3 regions of the Neisseria perflava genome follow, and region 3 is predicted to be linked to each of the others. Evidence: predicted binding sites of a transcription regulator. Region 3 holds the regulator's gene; each other region holds the start of a gene.
What was found. The regulator FNR, encoded in region 3, switches genes on or off when oxygen is low (the NO sensors DNR and NnrR bind a similar motif). The targets are predictions, from matches to a motif close to TTGATNNNNATCAA.

Region 1 (5,983 bases), 520 kb from region 3:
AGCTTCGTCGGCAAGGTTGGCAAGTTCGGCTTTATTGGTGAGCGCGGCAATTTTGCCGGTCAGCTGCGGCAGTTTTTCCAGCGTCCAAACGGCAATATTCCATGAATGTTCGGCGGCAAAACGGCTGAGGGCTTTTTTGGGCAGGTGGTGCGCTTCGTCTATGCAATAGAAACTGTTTTCAGGAGCAGGCAGAATCACGCCGCCGCCCATGCTGATGTCGGCAAGCAGAAGATCGTGGTTGGCAACAACGACATCGACGGTTTCCAAAACATCGCGTGCCAGGTAAAACGGGCATTCCGGACGGTTTGGACAGGCGGATTTCAGGCAGCCGTGGCGGTCGTTGGTCACTTTGAGCCAAATCGCGTCATCGATTTTTTCCGGCCAAGTGTCGCGGTCGCCATTAAAGCGGCGGGCGGAAAATTCATGGGCAATGTCGCGCAGCAGGTTCAATTCTTCCGGCTTGGGTTTGCTGTCCCACAACACTTCCGGCGCTTCAAAACCAAGCAGGTTTTGCTGGGCGTTGTTTTGCGTCAGTTGATAGAGTTTGTAAGGGCAAAGATAACGGCCGCGCCCTTTGGCAAGCGCAAAGGTCAGCTCCAAACCGCTTTTTTCGACCAGAAACGGCAAATCGCGGTCAACCAACTGCTCCTGCAAGGCCACCGTCGCGCTGCTGACAATCAACCGTTTGCCGCGTGTTTGCGCCATGATGCCGCCGGCCAAAAGGTAGGCCAACGATTTACCCACGCCGGTCGGCCCTTCGATCACGGCAATGCTCTCGCCCTCGCGTTTGGGCGCTTCTTCGCCTTCTTCACGCGTCAACGTCCGCGAAAAAGCGTTGGCAATTGCCGCAATCATTTCCCGCTGCGAAGCGCGCGGACGGAAACCGGGCAGGTTTTTGCCGATGTTTTGGTAATGGTCGCGGATAGCGTTTTTTTCTAAATCGGTGAGCATTGAGGCCGTCTGAATGGGTTTGCAAGAATAGCGTATTTTAGCATTTTTACCTTCATGAAGCCTTCGTAAAGTCTTACTCTATTTTAGGGTTTGGCATTTTGATGGCGATGGCTAAACCGAAAAACCATAATCGGTTTTAATCAAGCAAAAGGCCGTCTGAAACTTTAGCCGCACTGATGCAGAGGCACCCACAATTTTTGCTTCTCGGATTTGTTTTTCTCGTAGCGGTTCCACGCTTTTTCATGAAAATAAAAGACGACGGTATTGACGATGGGTTCGACCAAAGCCACCACGCTGGAAACGCCGATACTGCCGGTCAGAATATAGGCGACACTAAATGCGACGCTGAAATGCAAAATAGCAAATGTAATGGTTTTAATCATTTTGTTTTCCTGATACATTGATGTTTTAATCGCTACATAATAATTATTATCAACTAACGCGTATATTTTAAATCCTTTATCCTAATTTAGATTTTATAAATCGATATTTTATTTTTGATAGGAATTTTATGAACCCGCTCCATATTGTCGTCCTCGACCGCGATACCCTCGTCAACCGTCCGTTTGAATTTGATTTTCCACACACATTAAGCAGCTACGGCACAACCGAAGCGCACGAAACGCTGGCGCGTATCCGCGGCGCGGACATTGTGATTACCAACAAAGTCGTGATTTCCGCCCAAGCATTTGCCGAAAATCCACAACTCAAGCTGGTTGCTGTTACCGCGACAGGCGTCAACAATGTGGACGTTGAGGCTGCCAAACAAAACGGCACAGCAGTGTGCAATATCCGCGCTTACGGCAATGAATCCGTGGCGGAACACGCGTTTATGATGATGATTACCCTGATGCGCAACCTGCCTGCCTACCAGCGCGACGTTGCGGCAGGCTTGTGGGAAAACTCGCCGTTTTTCTGCCATCTCGGCGCCCCGATGCGCGATTTAAACGGCAAAACGCTGGCGATTTTCGGACGCGGCAATATCGGTAAAACGCTGGCAACTTATGCTCAGGCTTTCAAAATGAATGTCGTGTTCGCCGAACATAAAAATGCCCAAAGCATCCGAGATGGCTATGTTTCCTTTGACGAAGCCATCCGCTCCGCCGATGTCGTGTCACTTAATTGCCCGCTCACGCCACAAACGGCAAACATGATAGGCGAAGCCGAATTGCAGCAAATGAAACCCGGTGCCATCCTCATCAACTGCGGGCGCGGCGGCTTGGTCGATGAAGCCGCTTTGGTTGCGGCGTTGAAATACGGCCAAATCGGCGGTGCAGGTTTTGACGTGTTGACACAAGAGCCGCCACGCGACGGCAACCCTCTGCTGAAAGCCCGACTGCCCAACCTCATCGTTACGCCACACATTGCATGGGCAAGCCAAGAGGCCGCCAACCGTCTGTTTGACATTCTTTTGGACAATATCAACCGCTTCGTGGCCGGCAATCCGCAAAATCTGGTTTAATCTATGGAAAACCTGTTGATAAGGTTGTGAACAATTTTAAAGGCCGTCTGAAATATTCAGACGGCCTTTATTAATCATTATTTATTTCATAAGGTTATCTATAAAATAGGTTAAATCGTTTCATTCTTCATTGTGGATAACCCTTAAAAAGGCCGTCTGAAATACTCAGACGGCCTTTTGTTTGCCCGGACAAATTAGATATCGTATGTAGTTGAAGCAGTATCGCCGCCCTTGCCTGTCCAGTTGGTATGGAAGAACTCACCGCGCGGTTTGTCGGTACGCTCGTAAGTGTGCGCGCCGAAATAGTCGCGTTGGGCTTGCAGCAGGTTGGCGGGAAGGCGTTCGGAAGTGTAGCCGTCAAGGAAGGTAATGGCAGAAGCCATGCAAGGCATCGGAATACCGCACTCGATCGCTTTGGCCACCACTTTGCGCCATGCAGGCAGACAGGTTTCCAACACGCCTTTGAAATAAGGATCGGAACCCAAGAACACCAAATCAGGATTGGCTTCGTATGCGTCGCGGATGTTGCCCAAGAACGCGCTGCGGATGATGCAGCCTTCGCGCCACAGAAGGGCGGTATTGCCGTAATTCAATGCCCAATCGTTGTTTTCGCTGGCTTCACGAATCAGCATAAAGCCTTGTGCATAAGAAATAATTTTGGACGCCAACAGGGCTTGGCGCAAGGCATCCACCCATGCGGCTTTGTCGCCTTCAATCGGGGTAATGGTTTTGCCAAACAGGCTGTTTGCTTGGGCGCGTTGGTCTTTAAACGCGGACACGCAACGTGCAAATACGGCTTCGGAAATCAGGGTCAACGGGATACCCAAATCGAGGGCATTGATGCCGGTCCATTTGCCTGTGCCTTTTTGTCCGGCAGTATCGAGGATTTTTTCGACCAAAGGTTCGCCGTTTTCATCTTTGTAGCCCAAAATCGCGGCGGTAATTTCGACCAGATAAGAATCCAGTTCGGTTTTGTTCCACTCGTTGAAGATTTGGTGCATTTCGTCATAAGACAGGCCCAAACCGTCTTTCATGAATTGGTAGGCTTCGCAAATCAACTGCATATCGCCGTATTCGATGCCGTTGTGCACCATTTTGACGAAGTGGCCCGCACCATCGCGGCCAACCCAGTCGCAACAAGGCTCGCCTTGAGGCGTTTTGGCGGAGATGGCTTGGAAAATCGGTTTGACGGCAGGCCATGCGGCTTCATCGCCGCCAGGCATGATAGATGGGCCGTGACGCGCGCCTTCTTCGCCACCGGATACGCCGGCACCGATGAAGCGGATGCCTTTTGCGGCCAGCTCGTGTGTACGGCGGGTGGAATCAGGATAGTTGGCATTGCCGCCGTCAATAATGATGTCGCCTTCGTCCAAAAGCGGAACGAGTTGCTCGATAAAATCGTCAACAACAGAACCAGCGCGCACCATCATCATGATTTTGCGTGGTTTTTCTAATTTATCAACCAGATCTTGCAGTGAATATGCGCCGATAATATTGGTATTTTTGGCTGCGCCGTTTAAAAAATCATCTACTTTGCTGGTCGTACGGTTGAATGCAACAACTTTAAAACCATTGTCGTTCATGTTGAGAATCAGGTTTTGCCCCATCACGGCAAGGCCGATAACGCCAATGTCGCCTTTCATTTGGTGAAACTCCATTATTGATTAAATTTATCAAGCGTAACTCTAGCTGATTTACAACTTTTTAACAATCCTTAACTTTTTAATTTTTTGAAAAGATACCTTTACGTTTCAGACGGCCTTTGCCTTTGGGAAAACAAACTATAAATTAGATTTTAAATAATAAATAGAAGATGATATTGAGTGCTGCCACAGCTTGTTGATAACTTTAATTACAAAAATTTTTCAAATACTTAGCTGATATTTTTTGATGAGGATAAAGTATGGTCGACCTTGTTTGCAGATGTGGATAAAAATTTCCTGCTGCTTCATTCTGTGGGTAACTTTTTGCCTGTGCACAATCTTAGCTTGTTTTATACTTCTCTAATCGGAACTGATTGACTAGAGAAATAGTCAAATGGTTTTTTATTTCAAGCTATTTTCATATTTCCTTTTATTTAAGCTGGGAAAAGGCCGTCTGAAAATATTTCAATAAGGTGTGCATATGAAGTTTTCCTTTAGTATTAACCTGTTATCTGTTTTGATTTTGGCCGCTTGTGCGCAACAGCCAGTTCAAAAGCCTCAAGTTTCCCTGCCCTCTGTATCTGTGGATAACCATGCGCCGGAGCAAGGAACAGGGCTGACGGAGCAGAAGTTAATCCGCGCCAAGCATTATATGGCGGCGTCTGCCAATCCGCTGGCAACTGAAGCCGGTTATGAAATTTTGAAGCGCGGCGGCAGTGCGATAGATGCGATGATTGCCATGCAGACAACTTTGGGACTGGTTGAGCCTCAGTCTTCCGGATTGGGTGGCGGTGCGTTTTTGGTGTATTGGGACAATAAGGCGAAAAAGCTGACGACGTTTGATGCCCGTGAAACAGCGCCGAAAGCGGCAACGCCGGAACTTTTCTTGGACGAAAACGGCAAACCGATGGGCTTTATGAAAGCGGTGGTCGGCGGCCGTTCGGTCGGTGTGCCGGGGATTCCGAAGCTGCTGGAAGATGTCCATAAGCGTTACGGCAAATTGCCGTGGGCAAGTTTGTTTGAGAAACCGATTACTTTGGCGGAACAAGGTTTTGCTGTTTCTCCGCGTATGGCGAAATCCATCGAACAAAATTTGGAACCCTTGCAACGTTATCCGCAAACTGCTGCCTATTTCTTACCCGACGGCAAACCTTTGGCTGCGGGAACGGTTTTGAAAAATCCTGAATTTGCGCGTTCTGTGCGCCTGTTGGCGGAAAAAGGCAGTGCGCCGTTTTACCAGGGAATGCAGGCGCAAAATATTGTCCGTGCCGTTACCGGTGCTGTGGATAATCCCGGCAAAATCAGCATGGCGGATTTGAAAAACTATCAAGTTATCGAGCGTAAGCCGGTTTGTGCGCCGTATCGTGAATATGAAGTTTGCGGCATGGGCGCGCCAAGTTCCGGCGCAATCGCTTTGGGGCAGATTTTGGGCGTATTGCAGAATCAGGATATGAAAACGTTGGGCGCGGAAAATATCCACAGTTGGCGCTGGATAGGCGATGCGTCGCGGATTGCGTTTGCCGACCGCGATTATTATGTCGGTGATCCCAAGTTTGTGAATGTTCCGACCCGAGTCATGATTTCACAGGCTTATTTGAAACCGCGTGCCGAAGAAATCCGCAAAGCTGACAAGGCATTGGAAACTATTCAGGCAGGTAAGTTCGGCAAGGAATACGCGCAAGGCATGGCGATCGAGCTGCCGTCCACTAGCCATTTGGTGGTTGTGGATAAAGACGGCAATGTCGTGTCGATGACGACTTCGATTGAAAACGCGTTCGGTTCGGGGCTGATGGCAAACGGTTATCTGCTCAACAATGAATTGACCGATTTTGCCTTCAACCCTGTCGGCGCGGACGGTAAAACGGTGGCAAATAGTGTTGCCGGTGGCAAACGTCCGCGTTCTTCGATGGCGCCGACTATTGTGATG
Region 2 (5,983 bases), 350 kb from region 3:
TGTTTCAACAGCAACTTGGTTACCCATGATTTCGCAATCATGCAAGTTTCCATTAGATGGGATTGTAAAAACTAATATTATCCATCTACCTTACAGATGCAAGCAATGGTAAAGCTTACCATCACTAATTAGTTAATTTATAAATCATATACCAGGTAGTATTCATACTCAATAATATTGCATATAAACATTTACCGCTTAATATCTAGCAAGCTTTGATTAAAAAATGCCGTCTGAAACTTTTTCAGACGGCATTGTCATTTATTAACCTTTATAACTTGCTTCTAATATCCTCCACTGCTTTCACCAAAGCCTCAGAAAGCGAAGGATCAAAAGAAGAGTGGCCTGCTTGGACGATTCTCAATTCTGCTTCAGGGAAGGCTTGCGAGAGCTCCCACGCGCTTTGCATCGGGGTGCATAGGTCGTAGCGGCCTTGGACGATGATGGTTGGGATATGGCGGATTTTGTCGATGTTTGCCAAGATGGCTTTATCGCCCTGCAACCAGCCTTCGTTTACGAAGTAATGGTTTTCCATTCTTGCGATGGCAAGGGAGGCTTGCGGGTCTTCATCCACGTCTTTGGGTTCAAACTGAATAAGGTAGCTTTCCCAATCTGCCCATGATTTGGCTGCTTTGAGGCGCGTGGCTTCATCTTCGCTGAACAGCATTTCATGGTAGGCTTTGATTAGGGTTTTGCGTTTGTTTTCGGCTACGGGGGCGATGAATTTTTGCCATTGAGCCGGATAAATTTGGCTGACGCCGCCTACTTCGTTCAACCATGCCATTTCAGACGGCCTGCACAGGAAAATACCGCGCAAAACTAAGCCGCTGACGCGCTCGGGATGGGTTTCGGCATAAGTCAGCGACAAGGTGCTGCCCCATGAGCCGCCGAAAACCAGCCATTTTTGAATACCGAGCATTTCGCGTACTTTTTCAATATCGGCAACCAAATCCCATGTGGTATTGTCTTCGATACAGGCATAGGGTTTGGAGCGTCCGCAACCGCGTTGGTCGATAATGACGATTCGGAAATGATCTGGATTAAAAAAGCCGCGACAGGCAGGTGATGCCCCTGCTCCGGGGCCGCCATGCAGGAAAATCACGGGATGACCATCAGGATTGCCTGATTCTTCCCAGTAGATTTCGTGAATGTCGGATACGCGCAAAAGGCCGCTATTTCGTGGTTCTTGAATCGGATGCATAAGCTTTCTCCTTTGTCTGATGAATATGTTGATTGTAACACTTTGCCTGCTGATTTTTCAGACGGCCTACATAGGTTTATCGCCACAAATGGCGTAAAATAGCACTTTTTTGACAGGATTTTTTATGACTGACAACAAACAAACACATGCTGCACCCAAAGGACAACTTTTATTGCGTACGGTAGCCATGCCGCGCGATACCAATCCTAATCAGGATATCTTTGGCGGCTGGATTATGTCGCAAATGGATCTGGGCGGCGGTATTTTGGCGGCAGAAATCGCACAGGGACGAATTGTAACCGTGGCTGTTCAAGAAATGAATTTCATCAGACCGGTAAAAGTCGGCAACGTCGTGTGCTGCTACGGTCATTGCGTCCGAGTAGGCAATACTTCTTTGCAACTGAAAATCGAAGTATGGGTGAAGACTTTGATGAACGATATGGTAACGGAAGACCGCCAACTGGTCACCGAAGCCGTGTTCACTTACGTCGCCATCGATTCACAAGGCAATCCGCGCCCTATTCCTCGTGAAGGCAATGCAAAGCTGGCACATTTGTAAGTTTAAAAAATCAACACAAGGCCGTCTGAAACCTCAACGTTCAGACGGCCTTTTTTAATACAGAAGCAAAATGTAATAATATTTCTTTTGAGCTAAAGCAAGGCGAAGTATCTGTTTTTTAGGTTTAATTCAGACTGATTGATAAAACAAAGACCGTACACCGGCTCCTTATAACACTGCCCTACCGCGACAGTTTACGCCACTTTTGAAACGGCGTTTCCTCCTCAACCCACTTTAAGGAACATCATGGCTTCGCGCGATTTATACCCACAGGAAATTTTACAGGTTGTTCTCGACAAAAGCTGCGCCAAAGCACAATCCAGCATCCCCACTCTGGCAATCTTGAGCATTTTGGCCGGCGGATACATCGGCTTTGGATATCTTGCCTATTTAAAAGTAGTCAGCGGCATTCCGCACGAATGGGGCGGTTTTGCCACTTTACTCGGCGCAGCCGTGTTCCCTATCGCCTTGATTTGTATCCTACTTGGCGGCGGCGAACTGGTAACCAGCAACATGATGATTATGTCTTTAGGCAGATTGGCCGGACGGATTTCCTCCAAAATGCTGCTGCGCAACTGGGTTATCGTCTGCATGGGCAATTTGGTGGGCACGCTGGCGATGGCGTTTTTCCTCGGATACTATGTCGGTATGATTGAAGGCAGCATGGCAGAAAAGACCATTGCCGTGGCGGAAGCAAAAGTCCATATGGATTTCGGCCGTGCTTTTGTATCAGCAGTAGCATGTAACTGGATGGTCTGCATGGGCGCGTGGTTGCACTTTGCCGCTAAAAACACAACCGGACGAATGCTGGCCATTTGGTTCCCCGTCATGATTTTCGTATTAAACGGCTTCCAACACCTTGTCGCCAATATGTTCGTTATCCCCGCCGGAATTTTGGCAGGCGCAAACATCACATGGGGACAATTTTTCTTCAACATGATTCCCGTATTCCTGGGCAATGTCGTCGGTGGCGCATCCTTTGTCGGCGCGTCTTATCTTTATACTTATAAAGACATGCTGAAAGATAGTGCCGAATAGTTCTGCTTTGAAAACAACAAAACCTGCTTTTTAAGCAGGTTTTGTTTCAGACGGCATTGGTATCCAGTTTTAAAATCTATTCGGACACATTATTCAGATAAATCATCCAAACGAAAAAAGAGCCGTTTTCAAAACGGCTCTTTCCAATTCTTTGGTCGGAGTGAAAGGATTCGAACCTTCGACCCCTTGCACCCCATGCAAGTGCGCTACCAGACTGCGCCACACTCCGACTCGATAAGCTGTGAATTCTAGTTTCAAACGCTGATTTTGACAAGTGCTTTTTAGAAAGGGAAATTTACTCGTTTGAAAACATTTGAATTATTTGTAAGTAAAAAAAGGCCGTCTGAAATCGTTCAGACGGCCTTTGATTATCCAGGCAAATATCAAGCTTCAACCGGAATAATACCGATTTTGGCCTGCCATTGTTTTGGCGCAATGGCGTGAACCGATTCGCCGTTGCTATCCACCGCAACGGTCACAGGCATATCTTTGACTTCAAATTCGTAAATCGCTTCCATACCCAATTCTGGGAACGCCAAGACTTTAGATGCTTTAATGGCTTTGGCAACCAAATATGCCGCGCCGCCGACAGCCATCAGGTAAACGGCTTTGTTATCGGCAATGGCTTGGCAAGTTGCTGCGCCGCGTTCGGATTTACCGATCATACCCAAGAGGCCGGTTTGTTCCAGCATTTGGCGGGTAAATTTATCCATACGGGTGGAAGTAGTCGGACCAGCCGGACCAACTACTTCGTCACGGACTGGATCAACCGGGCCAACGTAGTAAATCAGTTTGTTGGTGAAATCTACCGGCAACTCTTCGCCTTTATTGAGCATGTCAACCAGACGTTTGTGTGCGGCATCGCGGCCGGTCAGGATTTTACCGTTCAACAACAACACGTCGCCAGTTTTCCATGTGGCCACTTCTTCTTTGGTCAGATTGTTGACATCGACACGTTTGCCGTTGTCAGGGCTGTAAGTCAAATCCAGCCAGTCTTCCAAAGATGGGGCTTCCAGTTTAGCCGGGCCTGAACCGTCCAATTCAAATTCGATGTGGCGGGTTGCCGCGCAGTTTGGAATCATGGCAATCGGTTTGGAAGCCGCGTGGGTTGGGTAGTCAAGGATTTTGACATCCAGCACGGTGCTCAAACCGCCCAAACCTTGTGCGCCGATGCCCAAGGCATTTACTTTTTTGTAGAGTTCCAAGCGCAGGGCTTCGGTTGTAGACAATTCTGCACCTGAATCGGCTTTTTCTTTGAGCTCCTGAATATCGATATGGCTCATCAGGCTTTCTTTGGCCATCAACACTGCTTTTTCAGGCGTACCGCCGATGCCGATACCCAAGATGCCCGGAGGACACCAGCCGGCACCCATTTGAGGAACGGTTTTCAATACCCAATCAACGATATTGTCTGAAGGGTTGAGCATGGCAACTTTGGTTTTGTTTTCAGAACCGCCGCCTTTGGCTGCACAAGTGACTTCAACTTTGTCGCCTTTTACGATTTCCATGTGTACAACGGCAGGGGTGTTGTCTTTGGTATTTTGACGTTTGCCTGCCGGGTCGGCCAATACAGAGGCGCGCAGTTTGTTGTCAGGATAGGTGTATGCACGGCGTACGCCTTCGTTAACCATTTCCTGTACGCTCATCTCGGCGTCCCACTGTACATCCATGCCCACTTTCAAGAATACGGTCGCAATACCGGTATCCTGACAAATCGGACGATGGCCTTCGGCACACATACGGCTATTGACCAAAATCTGCGCCATCGCATCTTTGGCGGCAGGGTTCTCTTCTTTTTGGTAAGCCTTGTATAAAGCCTGAATGTAGTCTTTAGGATGGTAGTAGCTGATGAATTGAAAAGCGTCGAAAATACTTTGGATAAAGTCTTCTTGCTTGATGACGGTCATGATTGTGTTCCTTTTCGGGAGTCATGGTAGGAAGGGTTTGTTTATTTTTTTAAGAGACCGATTTTTCAGACGGCCTTCAATAGCGTAATAGTGCTTTCAAATGAATAATCCAGACAATATCATTTTCATACCTTATTGATTTAAATAGAATTTAATAACATATTGAATCACTTGGTTATTGATAACCTATATCTACTGGCCATTCACTTACATAGAAATAAAATTACATTATTTTTAAACGATAACCTTATTGCAGGCCGTCTGAAATATTTGCCCTGCACATCTAAGTAAACAATTTAGTAACCTGTATTTAAAAGAGAACCATCTCCATTTCAGACGGCCATTTTATTTTTTAATACGATACACAATTGTAAAATTTATGTCATTTCCTCCCTCAACCTTCTTGACGGATGTCAAACTTATTTAATTTTCTGAAATTTTATAACAGCCTTTTCGTTTGTTTACAAAATTAATATTATCTAATATATACAATAAGTTATATATTAAACCTTAAGATATAATAATGATTTCTACTAGTAAATATTAGATTATTTTTGCAAATATACTGAAAAGGTAATTTTCTTTTACCTTTAAAATCAAATATAAATGATTAATTTGTCTAAATAATAGGCATATTTTGTTTACAATCTTCTCCTTAAGCAATACCAATTCCTCCCTATCATCAAATTCAACAAATTCTGATACACTTTGCCTTATAGAGATAAACATTGATTTTAAAAGAATTTCCGAGTAAATCACTTGGATATTTTCCTCATACGCAATAAATGTAATAAAAATACAATTAACCAAATTATCCACTATTCCAACTTCCAATTTCACAGGAACAAATCATGAGTGAAAATTTGTTAACCCTGACCATAGACGGCCACGAAGTCAAAGCTTCCGCCGATTCGTCAATCATCCAAGCCTATGCACGTTCAGGCAATGCGATTACTGCCAACGTCGGCTGCATGGGTCAAGGCGTATGCGGTTCCTGCCGCTGCATGATTCGTAAAGAAGGCGAGCGCGAGGTAACGACTGCGTTGGCGTGTGAAACCAAAGTCGAAGAAGGGATGCAGGTCAGCTTCTTGGACTACTTTATTCCGGAGCATATCCAATATTACGACGTAAGCGAGATTGGCGACGGCTGGAACTGGTTGGACGATACCGCCAAAGCCTTCCCCGAAGCGCAAAACTGTCGTCATTGCGGCGGCTGTAATCGAGCCTGTCCTAAAGGTTTGCAAGTGGAAAACGGCGTAGCGCAGGTAGTTTCCGGCG
Region 3 (5,983 bases):
CCGAAAAATCAATCTTGTGTCATTAATTTAGGGCAAAATCAGCCAATTCACCCGCTCCAAGTTGTACAAAAACAACAAAACTTCATCCCCCTTTCATTCACAGATTTCCTGTTTTCATATCATTAAAAGATATTTTCATTAAAAACAAGCGTTTTCAAAACTCAGGGCAAAACCGGGCAAAATATGTTAAATTACAGACCGTTTGTCGCACAAAATCCACAATAACAACGTATCCGATACTGCTACCATGAAACTGCAACAATTACGTTACGCCCTTGAAGTTTACCGGCACAATCTGAATGTCTCCGAGGCTGCCGATGCGCTTTTTACATCCCAACCCGGCATTTCCAAACAAATCCGCCTGCTTGAAGAAGAATTGGGTATCCAAATTTTTATCCGCAGCGGCAAGCGTGTGGTTTCCGTTTCGCAACCGGGCAAAGCCGTGTTAGAAATTTCGGAACGAATTTTGCGCGATGTACAAAACATTAAAAATATCGGCAGCGAGTTTACCGATCATGACAGCGGCTCGCTGACCATCGCGACAACGCATACCCAGGCGCGTTATGCCTTGCCCAAAATCGTTGCGGAATTTGTCAAAAACTACCCCAAGGTCAATTTGACCATCAAACAAGGCAGCCCTTCTGCCATTGCGCAAATGGTCAGCAGCGGCGAAGCTGATTTGGCAATTATTACCGAACAGATTGATGATCATCCTGAGTTGGGCAAACTGCCCTGCTATGAATGGAACCATGCCGTCATTGTTCCGCATGACCACCCTCTTTTGGACTGCCGCAATCCTTTAAGCCTTGAAGATTTGGCTTCTTTTCCGCTGGTTACTTACGAATTTGCTTTTAATTCCGGCAGCAGCATTGCGCGTACATTTAATAAAGCGCATATTGAGCAACCTGATGTTGCCTTATCGGCTGCCGATACAGATGTATTGAAGACGTATGTCCGCTTAGGTTTGGGCGTTGGGTTAATGGCGAAAATGGCGTACGATCCCGCAGTCGATCAAGATTTACAGCTGATTGATGCGGCACACTTATTTGAACCGTCACCCACTTGGATAGCCTTACGCACCGATACCTACCTGCGCGGTTACGCGTATGACTTTATCCAGATGTTTGCACCGAAACTGACCAGAGAAGTAGTCAACCGCATTCTGTACACGCCGGTTGTTGAAGATTTTTCAATTTAATATCTGACTATCACTTGCGTAACTTAACAATTATTCTTTAATTCTTGTTAAAAAGGCCGTCTGAAATATTTCAGACGGCCTAAGATTCAGATAGCGTGCGAACAACCGGAAACCATTTTCTTCAAGGTTGTCGCATCTAAGATTTTGATGTGCTTGTGTTCAACCGAAATCAAGCCTTCATGATGGAATTTAGACAAGGTGCGGCTGACTGTTTCCAGTTTCAGCCCCAAATAGCTGCCGATTTCCTCACGCGACATCCGCAAAATAAAATCATTAGCGGCAAAACCTCGTGAATAGAGACGCTGGGACAAGTTGAGCAAGAATGCCGCCAATCGCTCTTCAGCGCGCATATTGCCCAAAAGCAACATAACGCCCTGATCTCGAACAATTTCGCGACTCATTAAGCGGAAAAAGTGAGAACGAAGACTGGGAATATCCTGTCCAAGTTCTTCAATATGTGTAAACGGAAGCTCGCATACCTCGCTGTCTTCCAAAGCCACAGCATCACAGCTGTGAATATGGGAACAAATCCCATCCATACCGATCAGCTCGCCCGACATAAAAAAGCCGGTTACCTGATCTCGTCCATCTTGGCTGGCGACTGTTGTCTTAAAGAAGCCCGCACGGATGGCAAACAAAGAGGTAAACGGCTCGCCGGCACGGAACAGGTATTCACCTTTTTTCAGACGGCGGCTTTGACGAATAACCGCGTCTAATTGTGAAAATTCGTTAGGCATCAGTCCGACAGGCAAACACAGCTCGCGTAAAGAACATGTGGAACACAAGGTTTTCATTTGATGTGTTGCATTGTGTGTAGCCATAACGCACCTTTAATTTGCTTAGTTCTCTCAATCCCTGATTAAGCCGAATAACTATTGACCCATGTCAAAGTCGGCATATCATTATGAGGCATTCTACCAAACTATCGAAATTTTGACTAAAATTTTCCCTAATTTCCTTACTTCATACTACAAGCCCCGACCATGAAAATCATCCCCATCTCAAATAACACCAACACAAACAATGAATTACCGGAATTCGACCGCGAATTGATTGCCAGTTTGCCATCAAGCGGTCCACGTTATACATCCTATCCGACCGCCGACCGCTTCCATGAAGGCTTTAAAGAAGCCGAATATATCCAAGCTTTAAACCTGCGCAACATGGGCGCGCTCAACAAACCCCTTTCACTCTACATCCACATTCCCTTCTGCAATACCATCTGCTATTACTGCGGCTGCAATAAAATCATTACCAAAGACAAAAGCCGTGCCGATGCCTATATCCAGTATCTGGAAAAAGAAATGGAATTGCTGGCACCGCATTTAGGCGGAAGACACCAGCTCGCGCAGCTCCACTTCGGTGGCGGCACGCCCACATTCCTGAGCGACGACCAACTCGAACGCGTCTTCGAAATGATCCGCAAATACTTCCAGCTCATCCCCAACGGCGAATACTCCATCGAAATCGACCCGCGCAAAGTCAGCCGCGAAACCGTCCTCAAGTTGGGCAAACTCGGTTTCAACCGCATGAGTGTAGGCATTCAAGACTTTGACCCTAAAGTGCAGGCAGCCGTCAACCGTATCCAAAGCTACGAAGAAACCAAAGAAGTGATTGATGCCGCGCGTGAAGCCGGGTTTAAATCAGTCAGCGTCGATTTGATTTACGGCCTGCCGCACCAAAACACCGAAAGCATCAAAACCACCATCGATACGGTCTTATCCCTCGATCCCGACCGCCTTGCCCTTTACCACTACGCCCACCTGCCGCATATCTTCAAACCGCAACGCCGTATCGACACCAATGTTGTCCCCGGCAGCGAAGAAAAACTCGATATGCTGCAATATTGCGTCCAAACCCTGACTGAGCGCGGCTACGTTTTCATCGGTATGGACCACTTTGCCAAACCTGATGATGAACTCTCCATCGCCCTCAAAGAAGGCTTCCTGCAACGCAACTTCCAAGGCTACTCGACCTATGCCGACTGCGACTTGGTGGCGATCGGCGTCTCCTCTATCGGCAAAATCGGCAGCACCTACTCCCAAAACGAGCGCGACATCGATGCCTATTACGCCGCACTCGATGCCGGATATCTACCGATTATGCGCGGCTACCAGCTTAATCAAGACGACATTCTGCGCCGCAACATCATTCAGGATTTGATGTGCCGCTTCTCGCTTGATTATCAAATTTACGAAAGCGTGTTCGGCATTCCGTTTAGCCGCTATTTTGTAGCGGAACTGGAAGATATGAAACAACTGGAAACCCTCGGTCTGGTCCGCCTCAAACCGCACGGCCTGACCGTTACGCCGAAGGGCCGTTTCCTGATCCGCAACATCGCCATGGTGTTCGACTACCATTTGCGCCATAAAGAAACCAAAGCCAAATACTCGCAAACCGTATAAACAGAAATGGGAAAGGTCGTCTGAAAATTTTCAGACGACCTTTGTTTTTATTTTCAATACTTTCGGGTAACATAAAACCATATTTTCCGCTTTATCAGAATTCAAAGTTAATTTGTATAGGCGCGTATCCTATGGTTACCGAACAGCAAAACGATATCCTCAGCATCAATCAAGTACAGCTTCTCCTTGCTGAAAAACGCACGGCACTTGCTATCATGCGTACAGGTATTGCCGTTTTCGCACTCCCTTTGTCTATTTTCAGTGCGCTGATTGCGACATCGAAATGGTACGAGGCCGTTGATGTTTGGCCTTTGCTCGTACTGGTCAGTCTGATGAACATCAGCTTGATTATTTTCTCGGTCTATCTGATTACCCGCTCGCTCCGTAGAATGCACCAATATGACCGGCTGATTGCCGATATCAAATACAACAATCAGTCTTTGCGCAAACTGATTAAGTCATAAAATGCAGATAGTTGGGGCTACACATAGGTCGTCTGAAAATCAAAAAATAGCAGAACTCCAAATATGTATTAAAACATGATTCTGCCAAACATACCGTAATTGTTCTTGGAGATGTTACTAAACACTTTGCTCCCCCATTTGAATCGATACGATACCATTGCAGTACAAGATATAAAATGAATAACAAATATAAAGAATGGATAAAAATCTTACTCCTCCCTCATTTAATAACAGCCATTTTCTTAGGGCCGGCAATAATTGTTTTTTGGTCAGGTGGATTTGTCGGTCTCTATTCTGTTATAAACGTGTTCAGTGAATTAGGTTTGCTTAAATATTATATTTATATTGGAATTCCTTTAATTTTTATAATGTTCTTACTTGGGTTTTATTGGAAAAATCTGACGATAGGGAAGATACTGACTTCTTCTGCGATATATTTATGGTTTCTCTTAGGTTTTTTATGCCTAGGTTGGCAGATATAAACTTATTGAAATGATCAACTCAATTGGATATTAGGAACCCTGCTGGATACACCGATCGTGTTTAGATAAATACGAATGCAGTCTGCAATTTTGGTTTGTCCGGTCTCTTGTCTCAAACACTTTTAAAATATGGAACAACCTGATTTTTTCCCCATCCCCAGTCCCTGTATAGGTGTCTGCGAAGCCAATGCCAAAGGTTATTGCAAAGGCTGCCTGCGCAGCCGGGAAGAGCGCTTGTACTGGCTCCAGATGACCGACAGCCAAAAGCATCAAGTCATGCACCTTCTATCCCTCAGGAAAGCCAAAATCCGCAACCGCAAAACAGAAAAGCCCGACACGGGCGAACATCCGGTTCAAAACCTGCTCGATTTCTAAATTGCCCTTGCCTACCGCACACCACAATAAGGAAAAACATGAAAAAACTGCTTGCCTGCCTACTTGTGCCATTGACCGCCCTCGCCTTGGGTGCCTGCAAACCCTCCGCAACTTCATCCGACAACAAACCTGCCGAACTCAACTGGCAACAGCCTAAACTGACCAGCAATGTTTGGAAAATCAGCAAAGAAGGCCAACCAGACTCCTATCTGCTCGGCACCATCCACATGGGGCAAACCAATCAAACCTTGTCTCCCGATGCCCTCAAACTATTGCAATCCACCGACCAACTGACCACAGAAGTTGACGCATTGCCGGACAGCAGTCCGGAAACAAAAAGAATGTATCAAAAATACTTCAAAGAAGTCATGAGTACCGAACCGCTTAGCCGCAAGCTTGGCAAAACAGATTTCCGTCTTTTACAAGAAATCTATTCAAAAAATGAAGAAAGCCGACCCATTGCCCAAATTGCCGACAAACTCCATCCGTGGGCGGCATTAGTCTTTGTCGGCAGTTCATTTCCCCAAGGATATAGCGCAGAAACCGGTGCAGATATGTTGCTGACCAACGCAGCAGTCAATATCAACAAACCGCGTGGTTCATTAGAAAGCTTGGACGAAGTTTCCGCAATCTTCAAAGCACAGCCTGAAGAGACCATGCTCAACTTTCTGAAAGCCAGCATTAAAACCAATAAAGAAGAAACCGAAGATATCAAAAAACTCCATCAAGCCTATTCAGACGGCCGCTTTGAAGAACTCATTCCACTTTTGGAAGAAACCGAACAGCGCACCCTCAAACTTGTTGATACCAAGTACGCCAAAGCCATGTCCGATTGGCTGAAAAACGACCTCCTGATCCGCCGCAACCAGGCATGGCTGCCTGAAATCCGCAAGCAATCCGCCAAACAAAGCACCCTCTTTGCTGTCGGCATTGCCCATTTACCCAGCGAAAAAGGCTTAATCGAACTATTGCGCCAAGAAGGCTATCAAGTAACGCCCGAACCCAAAGTCCTGATTTGGCAATAAACCCCAATCAAACAACAAGGCCGTCTGAAAATCT

Region 1: gnd (decarboxylating NADP(+)-dependent phosphogluconate dehydrogenase) is a predicted target of FNR. The motif match lies at 4,301-4,314, and genes of this name have one in related genera.
Region 2: CYJ98_RS02260 (formate/nitrite transporter family protein) is a predicted target of FNR. The motif match lies at 1,848-1,861, and genes of this name have one in related genera.

What each region holds. Positions count from the first base shown of each region.
Region 1 is NZ_CP136962.1:1,973,158-1,979,140, reverse strand. It holds gene dinG (ATP-dependent DNA helicase DinG) at 1-951, opposite strand, end outside; gene CYJ98_RS09205 (DUF2061 domain-containing protein) at 1,116-1,334, opposite strand; gene CYJ98_RS09200 (D-2-hydroxyacid dehydrogenase) at 1,463-2,413, shown strand; gene gnd (decarboxylating NADP(+)-dependent phosphogluconate dehydrogenase) at 2,608-4,056, opposite strand; gene ggt (gamma-glutamyltransferase) at 4,538-5,983, shown strand, end outside.
Region 2 is NZ_CP136962.1:498,431-504,413, reverse strand. It holds gene pip (prolyl aminopeptidase) at 272-1,201, opposite strand; gene yciA (acyl-CoA thioester hydrolase YciA) at 1,326-1,760, shown strand; gene CYJ98_RS02260 (formate/nitrite transporter family protein) at 2,007-2,798, shown strand; tRNA gene CYJ98_RS02255 (tRNA-Pro) at 2,951-3,027, opposite strand; gene CYJ98_RS02250 (fumarate hydratase) at 3,182-4,705, opposite strand; gene CYJ98_RS02245 (2Fe-2S iron-sulfur cluster-binding protein) at 5,557-5,983, shown strand, end outside.
Region 3 is NZ_CP136962.1:151,621-157,603, reverse strand. It holds gene CYJ98_RS00690 (CysB family HTH-type transcriptional regulator) at 248-1,198, shown strand; gene fnr (fumarate/nitrate reduction transcriptional regulator Fnr) at 1,285-2,019, opposite strand; gene hemN (oxygen-independent coproporphyrinogen III oxidase) at 2,182-3,603, shown strand; gene CYJ98_RS00675 (hypothetical protein) at 3,735-4,067, shown strand; gene CYJ98_RS00670 (DUF1289 domain-containing protein) at 4,679-4,924, shown strand; gene CYJ98_RS00665 (TraB/GumN family protein) at 4,963-5,949, shown strand.